3 regions of the Paenisporosarcina sp. P4_D4 genome follow, and region 1 is predicted to be linked to each of the others. Evidence: riboswitches for the same ligand, from Rfam matches in the RefSeq annotation. Region 1 holds a riboswitch; each other region holds the start of a gene.
The links. A riboswitch is a leader RNA that binds a small molecule or an ion and turns the genes downstream of it on or off. The one in region 1 is predicted to bind lysine.

Region 1 (8,690 bases):
CCATTTATCTCCTAATTCTGACGGAATTATTGGATTAAAAAATTGGCTTCGCTTCGATTTTGGAGCAACTTTCGGGAATTCGGAGCGATTTCTGTAACTTAACTCCCACCGCACACTTCTTTAAACAAAAAAGCAGCCTCTCGCAAAATGCGGGAGGCTGACAAATTAAGCTCTTCTTAGTCAACCATGTGGTCGCTTCCGAAGAAGTTTTTGAACATTTGAACCGTAGTGTCACGGTTTAGAGCTGCGATAGAAGTAGTCAAAGGAATTCCTTTAGGACATGCGACTACACAGTTTTGAGAGTTACCACAGTTTGCAAGTCCGCCATCACCCATGATGGAATTTAGACGCTCGTCTCTATTCATAGCACCCGTTGGATGCGCATTCATAAGACGTACTTGTGATAACGGTGCTGGGCCCATGAAATCTGAATTTGTGTTTACGTTTGGACAAGCTTCCAAACAAACGCCACAAGTCATACATTTAGATAGTTCATATGCCCATTGACGTTTACGTTCAGGCATACGTGGTCCATCGCCTAGATCATAAGATCCATCTATTGGAACCCAAGCTTTAACTTTTTTCAATGAATCAAACATACGTGAACGGTCAACAATTAAGTCGCGTACAACAGGGAATGTTTTCATTGGTTCTAAGCGAATAGGGTGCTCCAATTTATCAACTAGAGCTGTACATGATTGACGTGGACGGCCATTGATGACCATCGAACATGCTCCACATACTTCTTCCAAACAGTTCATATCCCAGTTTACAGGTGTTGTGTGTTTACCATCTGTATTTACTGGATTACGACGAATTTCCATTAATCCAGAAATAACGTTCATATTTGGACGATAATCTAACTCGAATTTTTCCCAATACGGGGTAGAATCCGTAGAGTCTTGACGAAGGATCTCAAAAACGACGGTTTTAGTTGCTGTTGCGTTCATGATTATTAATCCCCTTTCGATGAATAGTCACGTTTACGTGGTGGAATTAATGAAACATCTATTTCTTCATAATGAATGACCGGCGCTCCAGTAGCTGGATCAAAATTCGCCATAGTTGTTTTCATAAATTGCTCATCATCTCGTTCTGGGAAATCTGGCTTGTAGTGAGCACCACGACTTTCATCACGTAACAATGCACCTTGCGTAATAACGCGAGCTAAGTATAGCATATTTTTCAATTGACGCGCGAAAGTAGCACCTTGATTGGACCACTTTTGAGTGTCATTAATGTTGATATTATTAAATCTCTCAAGAAGTTCTTGAATTTTTTCATCAGTTGCTTGTAAACGGTCGTTATAACGAACTACTGTTACGTTATCTGTCATCCATTCGCCAAGCTCTTTATGCAAGACATATGCATTTTCAGTACCGTCAAGTGACATAATTTCATCCCATTTTTGTTGCTCTGCAGCCGTGTGTGCATCAAAAATTGTTGATGGCATATCTTCAGCATGAGTTTTTAGTCCACTCATATATTTAACTGCGTTAGGACCTGCAACCATTCCGCCATAAATTGCAGAAAGTAATGAGTTTGCTCCAAGTCGGTTTGCGCCATGTTGAGAGTAATCACACTCACCTGCAGCAAATAAACCAGGAATAGTTGTCATTTGATCGTAGTCAACCCATAGTCCGCCCATTGAATAATGGACTGCTGGGAAGATTTTCATTGGAAGTTTACGGGGATCTTCACCTGTGAATTTCTCATAAATTTCAATGATTCCGCCAAGCTTGATATCCAATTCTTTCGGGTCTTTGTGTGAAAGATCCAAGAATACCATGTTTTCGCCGTTAACCCCAAGTTTTTGGTTAACACACACATCAAAAATTTCGCGAGTTGCGATATCACGAGGTACCAAGTTCCCGTAACTAGGATATTTTTCTTCAAGGAAGTACCAAGGTTTACCGTCTTTATATGTCCAAATACGTCCACCTTCACCACGCGCTGATTCGGACATTAAACGAAGTTTGTCATCTCCTGGAATCGCTGTAGGGTGAATTTGAATGAATTCGCCATTTGCGTAGGTTGCACCTTGTTGATAAACAATTGAAGCTGCAGAGCCTGTATTGATTATAGAGTTTGTTGATTTTCCAAAAATAATACCAGGACCACCTGTTGCCATGATGACAGCGTCACCACGGAAAGGACGGATTTCCATAGTTTTCAAGTTTTGAGCCATGATTCCGCGACAAACGCCGTCGTCATCTAAGATTGCACCTAGGAATTCCCAGTTTTCGTATTTCGTTACAAGACCGTCAACTTCGTAGCGACGTACTTGTTCATCAAGTGCATAAAGCAATTGTTGACCAGTTGTAGCGCCTGCGAAAGCTGTACGATGGAACATTGTTCCCCCGAAACGACGGAAATCTAATAACCCTTCAGGTGTACGGTTGAACATAACACCCATACGATCGAATAATCGAATGATTCCAGGTGCTGCTTCTGCCAATGCTTTTACTGGTGGTTGATTCGCAAGGAAATCCCCGCCGTATACTGTATCATCAAAGTGATTGTCAGTTGAATCGCCTTCACCTTTTGTATTTAATGCTCCGTTAATTCCGCCCTGAGCACACACTGAGTGTGAGCGTTTAACAGGAACTAATGAGAATAATTCTACTGTTGTTCCTTCTTCTGCTGCTTTCATTGTTGCCATTAAACCAGCTAGACCACCGCCGACAACAATCAATTTACTTTTTGCCATGATTCTTCTCACTCCTCTTTTTAATAGTAATCAAGCAATTTCAGAAACTTATTACACGAATGCAAGAAGTGCACGAACGCCGATTACTGTCAATGCTAAGAAGATACCGATCGTCACGTAAGTTGAAATTCGTTGTGACCTAGGTGATTGAGTGATACCCCAGCTTACCAAGAATGACCAAATACCGTTAGCTAAATGGAATGTTGCAGATACAACACCAACCACGTAGAATACAAACATTAATGGATTTGCTAATATATCAGCCATCATGTCAAAGTTAACTTCATCAGCACCAATTGCTTTTTGGAATCGTGTCTCGAATAAATGCCATGCGATAAACACGACTAGAATGACCCCGGTAATACGTTGCAAAACAAACATCCAGTTACGGAATGTACCATAACGCTGTGTGTTATTTTTCGCAGTAAAGGCTATGTACACACCATAGAACGCATGGAACATCAATGGAATGTAGATGACAAACCATTCTAAAAACAATACGAATGGTAAACTTTCCATGAAGTGAGATGCTTTGTTAAAAGCCTCTTCTCCTCTTGTAGCAAAATGGTTAACAACCAAATGCTGCGTCACGAACAATCCTACTGGAATGATTCCAAGTAAAGAATGTAAACGGCGCAAATAAAATTCACGATCTTTCGACAAGACTGTTACCCCCCTCAGTACTGAAAATAGGCAGACAAGATCAGACCTTCGTATGGAACGAAAGCAACATTGACTGCATATCTCATCATGGTACAATATTATGACATGTTTATTGTACTCCCATCATAAGGGAGCGTCAAGGCAAGGAAGCCCACTACATAAGGCAATTTAAATCATGTAAATTCTCGGTGTTGTATTATTTTAACTACCTTGTCCATGAAAAATTCTTATATTAAAAAAGTTTGAAGGCAATTAAGCCAGAAAGCGGGATTCAGATGACAATGACAGAGACAAAAAAGGTACCCACTTTTGGTTACGAATTAATTCGAGATCATGTACTTTCGACAATTTTAGGGAAACACGAAGAAGATATTTTATATTGGGCCGGAAAAGATTTAGCCCGCAAGTTCCAGATGTTTTCCATGGAAGAAACGACATCTTTTTTTCAAGAAGCGGGCTGGGGCATTCTAACACTTGAACAAAGTACAAAAGATGAAGCATTTTATGTATTGACTGGAGAACCCGATGCCCTGCAGATTGAGAAACGTTGTTTCCGACTGGAAGCAGGATTCCTGGCTCAGCAGCAAGAAAAACTGGGTGGCTTTATGACAGAATGCTTTGAAGAAAAACAACTGAAGAAAAACGCCGTTCAATTCCATGTGAAATGGGATCTAAAAGAAAAAGTTTAATAGGTTCGTTGACTAGACAATGAATATCGGTTTAAAGCTAAAAAGAAAGCGGGCAGTCACTTCCAAATGGAGTGTCTGTCCGCTTTTTTCAATCCCAATTCAATCTGTTATCCAATTGAGACTGATATTGTTTAAAAACATTACTATTTGTTTTGATTCCTTTTTGCGATAACATACGGTTCAATTGGGTGAGTCTTTGATTATATTGCTGTTCAAGTTCTGTTTTTTCTCGTTGTGTGGCTTTTTTCATTTGATGCTGTAAGTCGCTCATTTCTTCTTTCACGAATTGAGCTTCATCGTCATGCCCTGAGTTCTTCAAAATGCGCATTACCATACGAATGTCTTCTGGGTAATGGGCAAATTCATCCGGCGGCAACGGCTTCCCGGCTCCCGGCAAATTGTCAAACTGTCCATCACGTTGTGCTTTTTTGATTAAATCCTCCACGATATGCCAGTTCATTTCTTTCACTGCCTCTCATGATGATTATGAAACTATTTTCATCATATCATGAAATGTTTTTATACTCGAACAGCAGCTAATCCAAATTCATCATGCAATGCATTTGTGGCTTGTAGCATCGCACTTTCAGGTACAACAACCGAAACTTTAATTTCCGAAGTACTGACCATTTTCACGGGAATTCCTTCTTTGCGGAGGCGATCGAACATTTGTGCAGCAACCCCTGGATTTGAAACCATTCCTGACCCAACAATCGACACTTTGGCCAATCCAACTTCAAAATTGGTAGATTGGTATCCCAACTCCGTTTTTTTACTTTCCAAGACTTGAACAGTTTCTGCATAATCTTCTTTCTTAATGGAGAAAGAAACACTTGGCTGCACGCCTTCCATAATGCTTTGAACAATGATATCAACGTTTACATGATGTTTTGCAAGAGTAGTGAAAATTTTGGCTAGTGAGCCGTTAAAAGGCACTTCATAGCCTACCGTAACCCTAACAATTTCCGGTTCGAATGCGACACCACGCACTATCAAGTTTTTTTCCATAGTAGGTTCCTCCAATAATATGGTTCCTGTATCTTCACTTAAGCTAGAACGGACACTTAGTGGCATGCAATAATTTTTAGCGAATTCCACTGCCCTAGGATGCAAAACCCCAGCTCCTAAGTTAGCAAGTTCCAGCATTTCGTCATAGGATAGCTCCTGCAATTTTCTTGCCCCATCCACATATCGAGGGTCTGACGTATAGATGCCATCGACATCCGTGTAAATATCACACTGGTCCGCTCCTAGCGATGCTGCAATTGCAACCGCCGTCGTATCCGAACCACCACGTCCGAGTGTCGTAATTTCTCCATACGTATCCATCCCTTGGAAACCGGCTACAACAACCACTTTTCCATCCGACAAAGCCTGCTCCATACGAACAGTATCTATATTTTCAATTCGAGCATTGCGATGAACGGATTCCGTTCCGATTCCTGCCTGCCATCCCGTAAACGAAACCGCATCTTGCCCCATATGTTGAAGTGCCATTGTCAACAAAGCAATTGTTACTTGTTCCCCTGTTGACAGCAACATGTCCATTTCACGTTTTGAAGGTTCTGCTGATAAATCCCCAGCCAGACTCATTAATTCATCTGTCGTTTTCCCCATCGCTGATACGACTACTACGATTTCATGGCCTTTTGCTGTTTCACCGATTATGCGTTTTGCGACATTACGGATCCGTTCAGTGTTACCGACGGACGTACCACCAAATTTCATGACAATGCGACTCAATGTAAACTCTCCCTTATTTCCAAAGAAGCTAAAAAAGACAGCCTTATCTACGGGTAATCCGTGAAAAGCTGTCTCCATGCATGCACGTTCAAAAGAAGCGTCCATGTGAGATAGCCCTCCAGAATCGATTAGATTCTGACAATCCTGCATTTATTCAATGCAAAACCAGCACGACATCTGATACAGGATGTCGAACTTCGGCGAATTTCCCTTTCACTTTCCTTCAATGGATCTGTTCATCCTCGAGAAAGCTACTGTTGATTTCCGCGCCTCTATCACCACTTATTCGATGTTTGTTCAAAAGGAAGCGGATGCTCCTTGTTGAACATACATCAGTGATTCAATTTCAGTGAGTCAAGAATATCATATACTCACTCTTTTGACAATGACTCATTTTGAAAATATTCAGACATGGATTCCGCGATTTGCAATGGCAAACCTGATTGTTTCAGCTCTTCCACGGATGCTTCTTTGATTCGTTTTACAGAACCAAAATGCTTCAACAACATTTTTTTGCGTTTCGGACCGATTCCTTCAAACCCATCCAAAGCGGAAGCAATCGTCTGTTTCCCACGCTGTTGCCGATGGAATGTAATCGCAAATCGATGCACTTCGTCCTGAATCCGTTGTAGCAAATAAAACCCTTCACTTGTTCGTTTCAAGGGAATGATCTGTGGGGGTTCCCCATATAACAACGAAGATGTCTGGTGCTTCGCATCCTTGGCTAATCCTGCAATCGGAATAGACAAACCGAGTTCATCTTCGATCACTTCACGGGCGATTTCCATTTGCCCTTTCCCACCATCAATGACAATTAAATCGGGAAGAGGCAATTCATCCTTCAGCACACGCGTATAACGTCTGCGAATGACTTCACGCATGGCTCCGTAATCATCATGACGGGCAGCTGTTTTCGTTTTGTATTTTCGATAGTCCTTTTTATTCGGTCTTCCATCAATAAACGATACCATTGCTGAGACGGCATCAGATCCATAAATATGTGAATTATCGAATGCCTCAATTCGAAGAGGAGGCGCAATATCCATTGCAATCCCCAGTTCTTCCACTGCACCAATCGTTCGTTGTTCCTGTCGGTCTAGGAGCTGGAATTTTTCATGGATAGCGATTTCTGCATTCTTTGTCGCCAAATCAATCATTTGTTTTTTCTGCCCACGACTCGGAGAAGCCACTTTTACTTCTTCAAGAAGCTGGCTTGCCAGTTGCAAATCCACCGCACTTGGCAAATATACTTCTTTTGGCTTGATATGATGCGGTTTATCATAAAACTGGCCGAGGAACGTCAGGAATTCATCTTCTGGATCTTGATATAACGGGAATAATGAAACATCTCGCTCGATTAACTTCCCTTGGCGTACAAAGAATACTTGCACACACATCCAGCCCTTATCGATGGCATAACCAAAAATATCACGATCGGTAAAATCATTGGTCGTCATTTTTTGTTTTTCCATAACCGTTTCAATATGTGTGATTTGATCACGGTATTCTTTTGCTCTTTCAAACTCTAAGTTCTCAGCTGCCGATGACATTTTTTCCGTCAATTCTTGTTTGACTTGCTGATAGCCACCGTTTAAGAACCGTGTGATTTCATCAATAATTTTTCTGTATGCGTCTTGCTCGATTGTTTTAACGCAAGGAGCTAAACACTGGCCCAAATGATAATACAAACAAACCCGATCTGGTAATGTCGGACATTTGCGTAACGGGTATAAACGATCCAGTAATTTTTTCGTTTCACTCGCCGCATATGCGTTTGGATAAGGACCAAAGTATTTCCCTTTATCCTTTTTAACGATTCTGGTTGTTATCAATTTCGGATGATTTTCACCTGTTATTTTTATATAAGGATACGTTTTATCATCTTTCAGCATGATGTTATATTTCGGATCATGCTTCTTGATTAAATTCAATTCCAGAATGAGAGCTTCAATATCTGAAGATGTTACGATGTACTCAAAATCTTCAATTTCCTGGACGAGTCTCTGTGTTTTTCCATCATGACTCCCCGTAAAATAAGAACGCACACGATTTTTCAACACTTTGGCTTTGCCCACATAAATAATAGTGCTTTGGCGATCTTTCATTAAGTAAACACCTGGTTGATCAGGTAAAATCGCACATTTCTGTTGAATTAAATCATTCATCATTTTCATCACCTGTTTAAAAAAACCGGGTGCCCATGGGTACCCGGTTTTAATAATATTTCTTTTACAATATAAGACTAGAACGCCAATTGAAAAGATTATGCGTGTTTGTTTACTAATTCAACCAAAGCTTCTTTCGGGTTGAATCCAACTACTTTATCGACAGGTTGCCCGTCTTTGAAAAGTACCAATGTCGGAATTGACATAATCCCGAAGTTGCTAGCTGTTTCTTGGTTTTCATCTACATCAACTTTTACGATTTTTACTTTGCCACTCATCTCAGCATCTAATTCTTCAAGAACTGGAGCGATCATTTTACATGGTCCACACCAAGGTGCCCAAAAATCGACTAAAACTAAGCCGTCTGAAATTTCACTTGAAAAGCTTTGATCTGTTCCGTGTACAATTGCCATATTAAAACATCCTCCTCTAAATACAAACTCTAAACGTAGTATAGCATGTGGTAAATAGTGCTTCTACTTTTTTGCTCAACCTTTTAATAGCTAAAAATGAACATAATGAACACTGCTCATTCTTATGTTAACATTCTATTGCCAACATGGATTTTAGTTGAAGCAGAAATGATCTCTTGTCTTCTAGCATTCTTTTTTTTTGCCAAAACAAAACTCCGCAAGCTTTCGCTTCACGGAGTCTTATTAAATATTAGTTAGCTTTCATTTTCTTGAATTCTTCAGTCAGCATTGGAATGACTTCGAACAA
Region 2 (7,006 bases), on a different contig from region 1:
TCCGCTAGTACTTGAAGGGTGTGATAAAAGTAAATTGCGGGTATACCTATATCTAAACAAACATATTGAGGAGGTGTACCTATGTTTGAACCCATGAACAAAGATAAACAAGATGAAAGAATCATGACACATAAGGAAACTGAGAAAAAGAATGTAAAACTTTCCTCAAATGATGTATCGGAAGAAAAAAATGAAAATACGGAGACTGTGGTCACACAACCACGTATCAGTACTGAAGGTCTCTAAAACAAAAGGCGGGCTCTGATGGGGTTCGTTTTTTGTTGGTATTTCTGTTGTCACCGGAATGAGATTTCACTCGAAACTTTTATGTCTCTTGGTGTATAATGCAACAGTAGGCAAGTGCATAAGCGGCCATTTTAGTAATAGTATGATATAGATACATATAAGTGAAAGAGAGTGAAACGATATGGGACGTAAGTGGAATAATATTAAAGAAAAGAAAGCTTCAAAGGATTCAAATACAAGTCGGATTTATGCAAAGTTTGGTCGCGAAATTTATGTGGCAGCTAAACAAGGTGAGCCGGATCCAGAATCAAACCGTGCACTTAAAGTCGTACTTGAGCGTGCGAAAACGTACAGTGTGCCAAAAACTATTATTGATCGTGCGATTGAAAAAGCAAAAGGCGGTTCGGAAGAAAACTACGATGAACTTCGTTATGAAGGTTTTGGTCCAAGCGGATCGATGGTTATCGTTGAAACACTGACGAACAACGTAAACCGTACAGCTTCTGATGTACGCGCGGCATTTGGTAAAAATGGTGGCAACATGGGTGTAAGTGGATCGGTTGCCTACATGTTTGACGCAACGGCTGTCATTGGGATTGAAGGCAAATCAGCAGACGAAGTATTTGAACTTTTAGTAGAAGCGGACGTTGATGTGCGTGACGTATTAGAAGAAGAGGAATCAGTGATTGTATATGCTGAGCCTGATCAGTTCCATGCTGTGCAAGAAGCATTCAAGAACGTAGGAATTACTGAATTTACAGTTGCTGAACTGACGATGCTAGCACAAAATGACATCACGCTTGAACAAGATGCACAAGCGCAATTCGAGAAAATGATTGATGCGATTGAAGACCTAGAAGACGTTCAACAAGTCTACCATAACGTGGACTTAGGTGAATAAATAATAGAAAGCCGCACCGAGTCCAGGGGAACCTGGCAGTAGGTACGGCTTTTATTGTGATTTCAAATTAAAATTGGAAAAGGGACATACCCAATTGGGCATGTCCCTTATATAGATAAGATAACATAAAGTCTGAATGATAATTTTTCATCCCGAATATTCGGGGAATAATTTCCTAAGAAAGTGTTCCTTGCTTTCCGTGCCGCGGTCATTTGTCCACTGGGTGTCTTCCTTAAGCAACGTAAACCCTACCTTCTTTTACGTCCTTGCGACCCTATAGTCGCGCCAGTGTGAATAAGTTTAATCAAAAACATCGAGTAGATGCCAGAATTTCAAAACTTAATTGTTACCTTACATGTTAACTTGACTATTATTACACACACAATGGTCTTTGTCAAAGAATATCCTATAAATTGTAAAAGGAATCATCATTTCAGTAAACAAAAAAGCTCATTTACTCCGCTAAATCCCTAGGTCCTTCATCATCCCCTTCATATCATATAAGAATCTTTGAAGGAAAGGGGGACTTTATCATGGATTATTACGGCGGCGGTTACGGTCAATGTGGTGGCTATGGACCATGTGGTGGTCAATACGACCACTGCTCTCGTAGAGGCGGGAGTACTTTTGCAATAATTGTAGTTCTTTTCATTTTACTAATTATCATCGGTGCATCTTTCCACCATAGAAAATGCTAGTAAAATAGGAAATTCTCTCGAAAGTAAGATGGTTATATACACTCGAATTTCCCCTAAAAAATACCGACTGATTTAAGGAGTGCCTAAACAGCACTCTTTTTTAATGAAACTCGAATATTGCTCCACCTTCGCTACTTCTGGGGAAACAGAATGTGGCCTAGGTAGACAGTTTGTGGTTCCAGGTAGACAGAGTCGCATTCCAGGTTGTATAAAATACTATTTCCCCTTCATAGTTACGAAAGGTTTGGGGTATTTTCAAATAGCATAACTCCAGGTAGACAGTTTAAGGTTCCAGGTAGACAGATTGACACTCCAGGTAGACAGAATCATATTCCAGGTTGCACAAAAAAATAAATCCCTTTTGAAAAGTTTCAGCATATGTTGTTTTGATTAAATGATCTACGGGAACAGTTACATAAAAAAAGGAGTTTTTTTCATGCCTTGGAACAACAATGATTATCCGGATTCATTGAAAAACCTGGACACGACTGTCCGCAAGAAAGCTATCGAAATTGCCAACGCACTTCTTCAGGATGGAATGGAAGAAGGATGTATGACTATGATTGAAGCTTAAACACATAAAAACGCCCACTTCATTTCATAGATGAAGTGGGCGTTTTGGGTATTAAATGTTGTTGTTTGCTTTTTTAACTCGACTGTAAAACAGAATCCCGCTGGCTAATAGGATTACACCAAATGTAAAAGTCTTGAGGTCGGCTGTACCTGCATAAATAACCCAAATGGAGTAAAGGGTAGCAAGAACTCCTATAATCCCATCCGTAATTCTACCTCTTCCATTTTTATATGTTTCACCAGTAAAGACCAGCTTCAACTGGAAAGCAGAAGAAATGAAATAAGGAACTAAATATGACAGCGTTGCGACGATAATGATGAAATCAAAAGCGGCTGCTATCGTATTTGATACCGTGGAGAATATGAACACCTGTGCAACTAAATTAGTGATGACTAAAGAAAAGACAGGTATCCCATTCTTATTCACTTTTGCGAATGAAGGGAGAAATAAACCTTGTTTTGCTGCCTGGTAAGGAATTTCAGCACTCAGCATAACCCAACCAATTGTGGAACCAAATAAACTGACCAGACCGATGGCGGCAAGAATTTTTCCACCGACTGGTCCCAACACAGTTGAAATGGCATCGATAAGTGGTTTATCAGAAGCGATTAGTGCTTCATGGCTTAACATTCCTAAAACTAGCGTGCTGATCCCTACATAAATGGTTAGAGCAATAAGTAGTCCAATCGTCGTTGCACGCTTAACATCGATTGGTTTTTTAGCACGAGATGCAAATACTACGGCAGATTCAACACCAACGAATGCCCAAAGAGTTGCTACTGCTGCACCATTAACTTGCCCCAAAAGACCAATAGATTGTCCAAGCTCATCATATCTCGGCGCTACAAAAGGAAGAATGTTTGCTTTTTGAAATGCAAATAGACCAATTACAATAAATAATATGAATCCAATTACTTTCGTGGCAGTGGCAACAAAATTTATCTTCCCGGCATTTTCTAGACCGTTTAGGATGATATAATGCACACCCCATAACAATAATGTACAAACTGTAAAGGTAAGTGCATTCCCCATTTTTAAAGTGAAGTTACCAATGGTAAACAGTTCAGCCTGATTAACTAAAATAGGGAAGAACGTGGACAAATAACCTGCAAAAGTGGTGATGATGGCAACATTACCAGCAACATTCCCAATCCAATATCCCCAAGAAGACATAAATCCTGACAACGTGGAAGCGTTACTGCCCGGCTTAAACAATTCCTTTGCATAAATCTGTGGACCACCAGTTAAATTAGGTTTTCTCAATGCAAGATTGCCAAACACGAGTGCAATCATCAACACTCCAAATCCCGTAATCAACCAAGCGGATAATACGCCGGCAGGGCTTGCAACTTCACTCAAAGTGCGGGGGAGCATAAAAATGCCGGATCCCACCATATTTCCAACTACTAACGCAGTTAAAATCCATAAACCTAGTTTTTTGTTCGTGTTCATAAGCATATGCTCCTTTCAGTTCATTTTCTATCTACCCAAAAAACATGATTTGTAAAATAAATGTACATAAAACGCAATCAGAAACGGTGTGCAAAAACCGAATCAGACAAAAAGATAGTTTTCATGGTCAATCACTATGACAGTTCTGCACTTATTCAGTGCCAGTCCCAGCATTAGTAATCAGAGCGACACAGTGCTTCTGCGAAAAATTCTTTCGCTTGAAATCAGCAAGTTCAGTTCTCTGACTTTCTTTCAAGTAACTATTATTTATCGCGATCTCTACCTCATCTTAAGCTGATGAGGGCTATATTTATTCACTGTACTAATATAGATACGTTTAAATGATTAGTCAATTGAAATGATTTACTATAGTAGTGTACGAAAGTTCAGCTTATTGCAAGTTTTTTAGATTTTCCAATTGACATTGACGCAACGTCAAGGTGTACGATGAAATCAAGAGGAGGTGACGAGATGGAATACACAGTTCAAAAATTAGGGAAATTGTCGGGAATCAGTTCACGCACATTGCGATACTATGACGAGATGAATCTTCTCAAGCCGGCGAGAATCAATTCATCAGGATATCGGATATATGGCCAAGCGGAAGTCAATAAGTTACAGCAAATCTTGTTTTATAGAGAACTGGGTTTGAGTCTCGAACACATCAAACAAATCGTGAACAATCCTTCATTTGATGGTGTGAAAGCCTTGAATGATCATCGTTCACAACTCCTCGACAAACGAAAGCAGCTCGATCTACTGATTGCCAACGTGGAAAAAACGATTTCTTCAACAGAAGGGAGAAGTACCATGACGAACGATGAGAAATTTGAAGGCTTCAAACAAAAAATGGTAGATGATAATGAACAACAATACGGCAAGGAAATTCGGGCGAAATATGGAGATGACACGGTCGATAAATCAAATAGCAAAGTAATGAACATGACGCAGGCACAGCATGATGAAGTAACAAAGCTTGCCAATGAAATTGCCATGACTTTAGCGGAAGCTTTCAAGACGGGAGATCCCGCAAGTGAGAAAGCCCAAAAAGCCGCTGAACTGCATAAACAATGGCTTATGTACTATTGGCCAAAGTATAGCAAGGAAGCACATGCAGGACTTGGGCAGATGTATGTGGATGATGAACGCTTTACTGCCTACTATGATAAAGAACAGCCTGGAACGGCTGCATTCTTCAATGATGCCATTCAAATTTTTACCGGTATGAAGTCATAACAAAAGAGCAGATTGAGTCAATTCGACTTCAATCTGCTCTTTCTTTCGTTGAAATAATCAATCAATCAATTGAATATTGTTATCTTTATACCAAACGTGCATTTGAGCGAGATGGGCAAGAAGCTGTGGCCCAGACATCAATTGACCAAACCATGGAACTTTGAATGCAGTTCCTTTCGACTCAACCAATTCATTCAACCGGTCACGGTCAAATAGTTCATGCAGAATCGAATTTTTGTCTATCAGAATGTCTTTCAGCCAGCCTTGGACACGGTCGGTGTAATACGGATTATGGGTTTTAGGATAAGGGCTTTTTTTGCGGTAAAGGACTTCGTCAGGTAACATGCCCTCTAATGCTTTTCGCAAGATACCTTTTTCCCGATTTCCCGCCATCTTTATTTCCCAAGGAATATTCCAGGCATATTCGACAAGCCGGTGATCTGCAAATGGTACGCGTACTTCCAAGCTTGCTCCCATACTCATACGGTCTTTACGATCAAGAAGTGTTGTCATGAACCAAACCATATTCAGATAAAACATTTCTCGCCGTTTTGCTTCAAGACTTGATTCGCCATCGAGACGAGGAGTTTCAGCAACACTCTGTTCATAGGCCTGACGTGCGTAATCTTCGAGTTTGAGTTTTTTGCGCCAATCATCTTTTAATAAGGAGACTCGCTCGGTTGTGGAGCGCATCCACGGAAAACCAGTGCCATTTAAATCATTAGCATTGTGAAACCATGGATAACCACCAAAAATTTCATCCGCACACTCTCCAGACAAACCAACTGTGAAATCCTCTTTTATTTCTCTGCAAAACCATAACAAGGAGGAGTCGACATCCGCCATACCAGGTAAATCACGGACATGCACAGCTTCAGTCAGATGATCTATTAATTGATCTTGCGTAATGATGGAAGAGTGATGCACGGTTCCGAATGTATTGACGACCTTATCAATCCAAGGTCCATCGGCATTCGGCTGAAATTCATTCGCTTTAAAAAACTTGGCATTATCTTCATAGTCAATGGAATAAGTATGAAGAGGTCCTTTTGCTTCATGTTTGTAACGATTGGCTGCTATGGCCGTAATGGCACTGGAATCAACCCCGCCTGATAAAAAGGAACAGAGTGGCACGTCTGATACAAGTTGTCGTTCGACGGCATCCGTTACGAGGAAACGAACTTTTTCTGCCGTTTCATCCACTGAATCTGTGTGATGTTCACTTTTGACGTTCCAGTAGCGCCAAATTCGAAGACCTTGGCGTGAAACGGTTAATGCGTAAGCAGGTCGCAATTCCTTCACTCCATGGAATACCCCGGAACCGGGTTTTCGGGATGGCCCCACAGCCAGCACTTCTGCTAATCCTTCGCGAGACAGTTGCGTTTTCATATCTGGATGGGCAAGAAGAGCTTTAATTTCTGAAGCGAAAAGCAAGCCCCCGCCATGTTCAGTATAAAACAGCGGTTTTACGCCTAAACGATCGCGAGCAATAAACACTTTTTGATCCTTTTCATCCCAAATGGCAAAGGCAAATATGCCATTGAAATATTCCACACACTGTTCTTTCCATTCAATGTAGGAAGTCAGTAGTACTTCTGTATCGGAGTGTCCAGAGAAGGTATAGCCTTTTCGCAGTAATTCCTTCCGAAGATCTTCCGTGTTATATAATTCTCCGTTATAGCAAAGTGTATAGCGGGTATCATGATGTACTTTCGTCATTGGCTGCCTGCCACCTATAGGATCAACAACTGTCAATCGTCGGTGCCCAAATACTGCATGTGTTTCCAACCATACATTTTCATCATCTGGTCCGCGTTTGGCCAATGTTTTTGTCATGTTTTCAACTACAGATGCTTGTGTTCGCAAGTCGCGTTCAAAGTGAACCCATCCTGTAATTCC
Region 3 (7,006 bases), on a different contig from region 1:
TGTAAAGCGCGGTCAGCCTGCTTCAGCAAAGTTCCGTCGATATGAGTGGAAGGAAACCATTCCGATATCCCAGCTGAAAAGGTGATATTCCAAAGTTCTCGCATCTGTTCAGCGATATCTTCTACGATATTTGCAGCAACAAGAGCTGGTTTATGGCGAATCAATAAGACAAATTCATCACTACCAAAACGGAATACGTCTGTCTTTGAACGTAGGGTCTGTTGGGCAATATGGACAAAAAATTGTAGCACTTCATTTCCTTTTTGATGGCCATAAAGATTATTGAAATCTTTAAATAAGTCGAAGTCAATGAGAACAATTGAAAAAGATTCATTGGATATTTCGTAACGATTATAAAGAGAAGACTTAGTTATATAAAATTGTTTCCTGTTGTATGCACCAGTTAATTCGTCAACGAGTAATTTATTCGTAATCGACTTTCTAAAAGCCACGCGATTTAATATAAAGGGAATGAAAATATCCAAATCAATCGGTTTGCTGATAAAATCTATTGCCCCTAGTTCATATGCGCGTATTCGATTTTCTTTTAATTGATTGGAAGAGATAATCGCGGTTGGTATAGATCGATCTCGTGAAATATCTTTGATTTCCAGCAATACATCAAATCCACTTTTATCGGGCAGGTTTGCTTCAATAAGCACGAGATCTGGATTGACGGTATGGAAATATTCAATTCCTTTTGAAGCGGTCGTTGCAATTAAAACAGAAATAGAATGTCGGTCAAAAGAATCTTTCATGTCCATGACAAAATCAATATTTGGGTCAATAAGTAAAATTAACACCTCATCCCGAGGTTGAGATCTAGATTCATTTAATGGAATGTGTTGATCCATATTGTGCACCTCCAAACTTTGAATCTTAATTATAACAAAATAGGGTAAATAGAAATACATGTTAGTATGAGTCAGGCAATCTTACTACACAATTTCAGATGATAAATAATCGAATAAGTCATGAAAATTCAAGGTTTATGGAAAGCGAGTTAAAGAAACAACATAATGCATTTAGTGTAGTTATTTTAAATTATCAAATCACGTAAATAGGACACCGTTCGTAAGAAAGCAAAGGAATTTTTAATTAGGCAAGAAGAAAAACAAAGAACAGTTAGCAAAAGCTAACTGCTCCATTTGGCTCCAAAAGGTTGGATGATTTCCAATTTTAGTTTTTGCAAATTTCAACTTGATAGTCCTTAGAAGAATTTACAATAGCACAGATTTTCTGTTGTTCATCGCCAGCGACATGTCCATCTAAATAAATTTCAGATGTCGCATACTCTCCTGAATGACTTATATTATTAATCACAACATCAACATTTTTTTCTTTTTTAAAGTGTTCAATAGTCGCTAGTTTAGCTGTTTCTTTGGTTTCTGGCCACGCTTCTTTACTAAATTCATCTGGTGTACCGTAATCCATAATAAAATATACCCATGCAGCTAGGAAAAGTAACATAGCTCCACCAAATACGAATAAGCGCTTTAATAGATTTTTCTTCATTAACCTTCACCTTTCAATAGCGTTCTTACTTTGTTCACATGACCACTTTGTATTAATACAAGTCTTTTCATTACGATCGTTTACTCCTCAAAATCTTATTTTATGCTTGTTTATTATACTATTCTGGTTCGTTAGCTATTATCTTATTACGTGACACTCACATTACAAATTTGTATGCTGTTGATGAACGTCGGGGCGTTGCGTCGAATGCTGTTCCCCAGGAAAATCTCGTAATGTGTAATTAAATCAAGTTAATACAGAAATAGGAATTCAAATAAAATAATGGGTCTTCCTATTGTAGTAACCCCTATCTATGAAACCGTTGGCGATGTCATGCCACGGTTTTTTTGTTGATCTCCACTATTTCATCCATCATTTTTCATTGTCTCTTCGATTACGGATCGCAGGTTACTGCCTCATCCGGATGTGATAGGCGTACTTGTGTTGTGTTGGGTTTCCCAAAGTCTGTGCTGTCTTTGGTGATAACGATAGCATAATGGAAATATATATATATCATTTGGCTTTTGATGGAAGAAATGGTGACTCAACAAATGCAAATAGGATAAGTACTAGATTATTAGATTGGTTGACAGATAATTTATGTTGTTGTAGACTGTGGATGTTGTTGAAAGACTGATTCACAATTGAATACAACCTCACTTATATGGTGAGGTAGAGGCGCGATATTTAACAGTCCTTAGAGGAGTTTGAGAAAGCTTTGATTCTAAGGAGAAGGAAATGTCGCCGAAGTGAGTAATATTTCTCGGTATTACTTGCTGGGTCTGTAGTTAAGAACTGCAGGACTGTCTCAATAAACATCCCGGTTTATTGAGTGTGCTATCTCATTTGGGAAAAGTAGAGGATTTAGGGCAACTACGCATATTGCGACCTGAGTTCATCTCAGGTCTTTTTTTGTGGAGTTGGCCTTTTTAGTCTATAAAGACGATTTAAAACATATATCAAACAAAAGGGGAGAACTAGTCATGAGAAAAAAATCAGCCATATTTTTAACGATATTCCTTTCTACCATTTTGCTTTTAACAGCTTGTGGGACAAGCAGTTCAGAGAAAACAGGTTCATCAGAAAAGAAAGACCCATTCATAGTAGGAATGGAAGCAGGATATGCGCCATTCAACTGGACTCAAATGGATGATGCAAATGGCGGAGTGAGAATTGACGGAAATGCTGAATACGCAGGTGGCTATGACGTTGAAATTGCAAAACGAATCGCTGACAAGCTAGGTAAAGAATTGGTCATTGTMAAAACGGAATGGGACGGTCTTGTTCCAGCATTGGTTTCTGGCAAGATCGATGCCATCATTGCTGGCATGTCACCAACAGCTGATCGCAAAGGGTCAATCGATTTTTCGGACAACTACTATACTTCAGAGTTGGTCATGGTTGTTAAAAAAGGCGGGAAATATGAGGGCGCCGCTTCGATCCATGATTTCAAAGGAGCAAAAGTAACGGCACAATTAAATACATTCCACTACTCCGTGATCGATCAAATCAAAGGTGTGAAAAAGCAGACTGCTATGGATAACTTCCCGGCGATGCGTGTAGCACTTGAATCAGGAATGATTGATGGATATGTATCGGAACGCCCAGAAGGAATCAGTGCTTCCGCAGCTAACGACAACTTCGCTATGGTTGAATTTACAGATGGTTTCGAGACGTCTGTAGAAGACACGACAACTGCAGTCGGATTACAAAAAGGCAGTGACTTAACAGAAAAAATCAATGAAGCACTCGCAGAGATTTCAGATGAAGAACGTAAGGAAATCATGGATAACGCTATTAAAAATCAACCGGCAGCACAATAAGTAACAACGTGATACCGGCTGCAATAGCAGCCGGTTTTACGTTTTCCTAGGAGGACAAAAATGAGTACTGAGTGGATTATGACGATTTTATCTAATAACTGGCCGATGTTCATTCGTGGAGCAGGTATGACACTCTTGATTTCCATTATCGGGACAATTCTTGGGGCAATCATTGGATTGCTGATTGGTGTCATCAAAACGATTCCAATGCCTGAACGAGGGGCTAAAAAATGGCTATTAAAAATTATTAATACAATTTTATCTGTGTATGTTGAGTTTTTCCGCGGCACGCCAATGATCGTGCAAGCCATGGTTATCTTTTATGGATCGGCCCTGGCATTTGGCATCAGCATGGACGTATTGTCTGCGGCCATCTTCATCGTATCGATCAATACAGGAGCGTACATGGCAGAGATTGTCCGTGGGGGAATAGTGTCCGTCGATAAAGGCCAATTCGAAGCATCTCAGGCAATCGGCATGAATCATTTCCAGACAATGATCCATGTCGTCCTGCCGCAAGTCGTTCGCAACATTTTGCCGGCAACAGGCAATCAATTTGTCATCAATATTAAAGATACGGCTGTACTTAACGTCATTGGCGTTACCGAGTTGTTTTTCCAAACGAAATCAGTGGCAGGAAATAACTTCAGGTATTTTGAATCGTTCTTTGTTGCCTGTGTCCTGTATTTCATCATGACATTCACCGTCACATTAATCCTTCGATATGTGGAACGGAAACTTGACGGACCTAAAAATTACAGCATGATCGGAATGCCGGAAAATGTACTTGGTACAGCAAAAAACGGTAACCGATAAGAAAGGAGAAGTTCACATGGAAGCAGTTATTGATATACAGCATCTAAGCAAATCTTTTGGATCCCATGAAGTATTGCGCGACATTGACTTCTCGGTAAATAAAGGGGAAGTGGTCTGTGTCATTGGTTCTTCGGGATCTGGAAAGTCCACTCTTCTGCGTTGCATTAATCTATTGGAAAAACCGAGCGGCGGACAAATCATTTATAATAATGAAAACATTTTGGATAACAAGCATGATATCCATGCTTACCGAACAAAACTCGGAATGGTCTTCCAGCAATTCAACTTATTCAACAATCATAATGTCCTCAACAATTGCGTCATTGGACAAGTAAAAGTTTTGAAGCGCTCAAAGGAAGAAGCGGAAAAAATTGCGATGAAATACCTGAAAGTCGTTGGGATGGATCGATATATCAACGCGAAACCAAGCCACTTGTCAGGCGGTCAAAAACAGCGTGTAGCAATTGCACGTGCACTTTCAATGGAACCAGACGTCATGCTGTTTGATGAACCAACATCAGCACTAGATCCTGAGATGGTAGGAGAAGTTCTTAAAGTCATGAAGGAACTTGCTGAAACAGGTCTTACAATGCTAATCGTCACGCATGAGATGGAATTTGCGAAGGAAGTTTCAGACCGTGTCGTATTTATGGACAAGGGTGTTATTTGTGAAGTGGGAAGTCCAGAGCAAATTTTCAATAACCCAACACAAGAACGTACAAAAGAATTCTTAAAACGAACATTAAAAAAGATGTAAATTAATCTTTTCTAGATCATAATTACATGACAAAAAGGGATATCCGATTACTGGATGTCCCTTTTCTTATTGTCTCTCAAGTGCAGCAAATCTATGATTTTAATAGTTGAATATATTAAATAAGTTTTTAATTTTGATGTTGCGCTTAATGTGAAATCACGATTTGATTGAGGCTTTTATATTTATTTTCAAATAAAAATCATAGCTATTTCTTTTTTGGACATCTTATTAGAAAGAAAATGTTGTATGAGGTGATATCTATGATTATTGAAAGGTCGTCTAAGTGGAAAGAAGGCTTAATAAATCGATTGGAAAATCGTGAAGCTTGGGATAACTGGACGCTATATAAGATGAGTTATGACGTAGTAAAGTCGAACTTGATTACCGAATTTACCGGTCTTCAATCTCCTAAATATTTACCTAACCTGACACCATTGAAGCATCAACTCGAAGTCGCGGAAACTGTGATAGAACGCATGAATGGAAAAGCAATTCTCGCAGATGAAGTGGGGCTTGGCAAAACCATTGAAGCCGGTTTAATAATGAAAGAGTACCTCATCAGGGGACTTGTGAAAAAAGCGTTAATATTGGCTCCAGCTTCTTTAATCAATCAATGGGTGCAAGAGTTGAACCACAAATTTTATATTCCAGCCATTGCTTATCGAAAGAACTATGGTTTAGATCATTACAGTGTCGTCGTCATGAGCATGGATATGGCCAAAAGGAGCCCACATAAAGAACATATCTATGAGCAGGACTATGACTTAATCATCATTGATGAAGCGCACAAATTGAAGAATCATAAAACAAAAAACTATGAGTTTGTTCAAGATTTAAAGAAGAAGTTTTGTTTGTTACTGACGGCCACGCCTATTCAAAACAATCTATTTGAATTATTTCATTTAATCTCCTTGCTGAAACCTGGACATCTCGGTGATTATGAGACGTTTCAAGCAGCGTTTTCCGCAAGTAAACATAGCTGGGAAAATGATGATTTCTTAAAAGAATTAGTGAATCAAGTAATGGTCAGAAACCGAAGACAGGACACAGGAATTGAATGGACGAACCGACGTGTCCAAACCATTCCGATTCAGTTTACCCCACAAGAAAAAGAAGTCTACGAAATGATTTTGGAATTGAAGAATATATCGCCTGAATTTTCGAGTGCATTCACGATGATTACACTGCAAAAGGAAATGTGCAGCAGTAAGGAAGCTACTTATTTGACCTTAAACGAGATGCGTCAAAAATGCACCGATTCAAAGGCGGTTCTTTATATAGAAGAAATTATTCAAAAGTTGGTGACGCTCGAAGTCAATGCAAAAGCTGAAAAAGCTTATGACATTATTACCGAGGCAAATGATAAAGTCATCTTATTTACCGAATACCGAGCCAGTCAAGCGTATTTACAATGGTATTTACATTCTAAAGGAATCACAAGTGTCATCTTTAATGGGAAGTTCAAGGCGAGTAAACGAGACTGGATGAAGCAATTGTTTAAAGACCACGCACAGGTGCTGATTGCGACTGAATCTGGTGGAGAAGGGATTAACCTGCAGTTCTGCCACCATGTCATCAACTACGATTTACCTTGGAATCCGATGAAATTGGAACAGCGTATCGGACGTGTTCACCGGTTAGGTCAGGAACATGATGTTCATATTTACAACTTGGCAATTGAACAAACCATAGAGAATGATATCTTAGAGTTGCTCCATGTCAAAATCGATGTATTTGAGAAGGCAGTGGGTGAGCTAGACAGTATTTTATCCACATATAAACAATCCATTTGATTAGAGACATCTAGAGGAGGAATCATATGTATCCACAACAAATCCACGAATATTTAGTGAGGTTTTTTAAAGAAAACAATTGCCAGATCGTCAAAGAACATGACCACTACATCACTGTCCAATTAACCATCGATATGGACAAAAAAATCATGAACCGCCCATATTATTGGCAATACATCGAAAATACAAACATTGTTCCGAGTCCGGCTCAAATAACGTTAATTACTGATCAAAACAAATTGGAAGAAGACATCAAAGGGGAAGTTGTGCACTTCGGTTCTCCATGGCTCAATCAGATATTT

Region 2: another riboswitch for lysine. It lies ahead of AC1DSL_RS07060 (amino acid permease); the one in region 1 lies ahead of AC1DSL_RS10015 (aspartate kinase).
Region 3: another riboswitch for lysine. It lies ahead of AC1DSL_RS10995 (transporter substrate-binding domain-containing protein); the one in region 1 lies ahead of AC1DSL_RS10015 (aspartate kinase).

Annotation. Positions count from the first base shown of each region.
Region 1 covers NZ_JBFUIO010000036.1:699-9,388, forward strand. Annotated here, with positions in the region: gene sdhB (succinate dehydrogenase iron-sulfur subunit) at 177-950, opposite strand; gene sdhA (succinate dehydrogenase flavoprotein subunit) at 956-2,710, opposite strand; gene AC1DSL_RS10000 (succinate dehydrogenase cytochrome b558 subunit) at 2,762-3,373, opposite strand; gene AC1DSL_RS10005 (YslB family protein) at 3,649-4,062, shown strand; gene AC1DSL_RS10010 (DnaJ family domain-containing protein) at 4,151-4,522, opposite strand; gene AC1DSL_RS10015 (aspartate kinase) at 4,582-5,805, opposite strand; lysine riboswitch at 5,909-6,088, opposite strand; gene uvrC (excinuclease ABC subunit UvrC) at 6,177-7,970, opposite strand; gene trxA (thioredoxin) at 8,069-8,383, opposite strand; gene AC1DSL_RS10030 (electron transfer flavoprotein subunit alpha/FixB family protein) at 8,634-8,690, opposite strand, start outside.
Region 2 covers NZ_JBFUIO010000019.1:210-7,215, forward strand. Annotated here, with positions in the region: gene AC1DSL_RS07040 (hypothetical protein) at 82-246, shown strand; gene AC1DSL_RS07045 (YebC/PmpR family DNA-binding transcriptional regulator) at 428-1,147, shown strand; gene AC1DSL_RS07050 (YjcZ family sporulation protein) at 1,681-1,845, shown strand; partial or broken gene AC1DSL_RS07055 (DUF2188 domain-containing protein) at 2,282-2,395, shown strand; gene AC1DSL_RS07060 (amino acid permease) at 2,471-3,871, opposite strand; lysine riboswitch at 3,979-4,161, opposite strand; gene AC1DSL_RS07065 (MerR family transcriptional regulator) at 4,343-5,107, shown strand; gene asnB (asparagine synthase (glutamine-hydrolyzing)) at 5,165-7,006, opposite strand, start outside.
Region 3 covers NZ_JBFUIO010000043.1:2,247-9,252, reverse strand. Annotated here, with positions in the region: gene AC1DSL_RS11005 (GGDEF domain-containing response regulator) at 1-854, opposite strand, end outside; gene AC1DSL_RS11000 (phosphoglycolate phosphatase) at 1,180-1,515, opposite strand; lysine riboswitch at 2,181-2,363, shown strand; gene AC1DSL_RS10995 (transporter substrate-binding domain-containing protein) at 2,499-3,338, shown strand; gene AC1DSL_RS10990 (amino acid ABC transporter permease) at 3,399-4,154, shown strand; gene AC1DSL_RS10985 (amino acid ABC transporter ATP-binding protein) at 4,171-4,911, shown strand; gene AC1DSL_RS10980 (DEAD/DEAH box helicase) at 5,172-6,704, shown strand; gene AC1DSL_RS10975 (YqhG family protein) at 6,731-7,006, shown strand, end outside.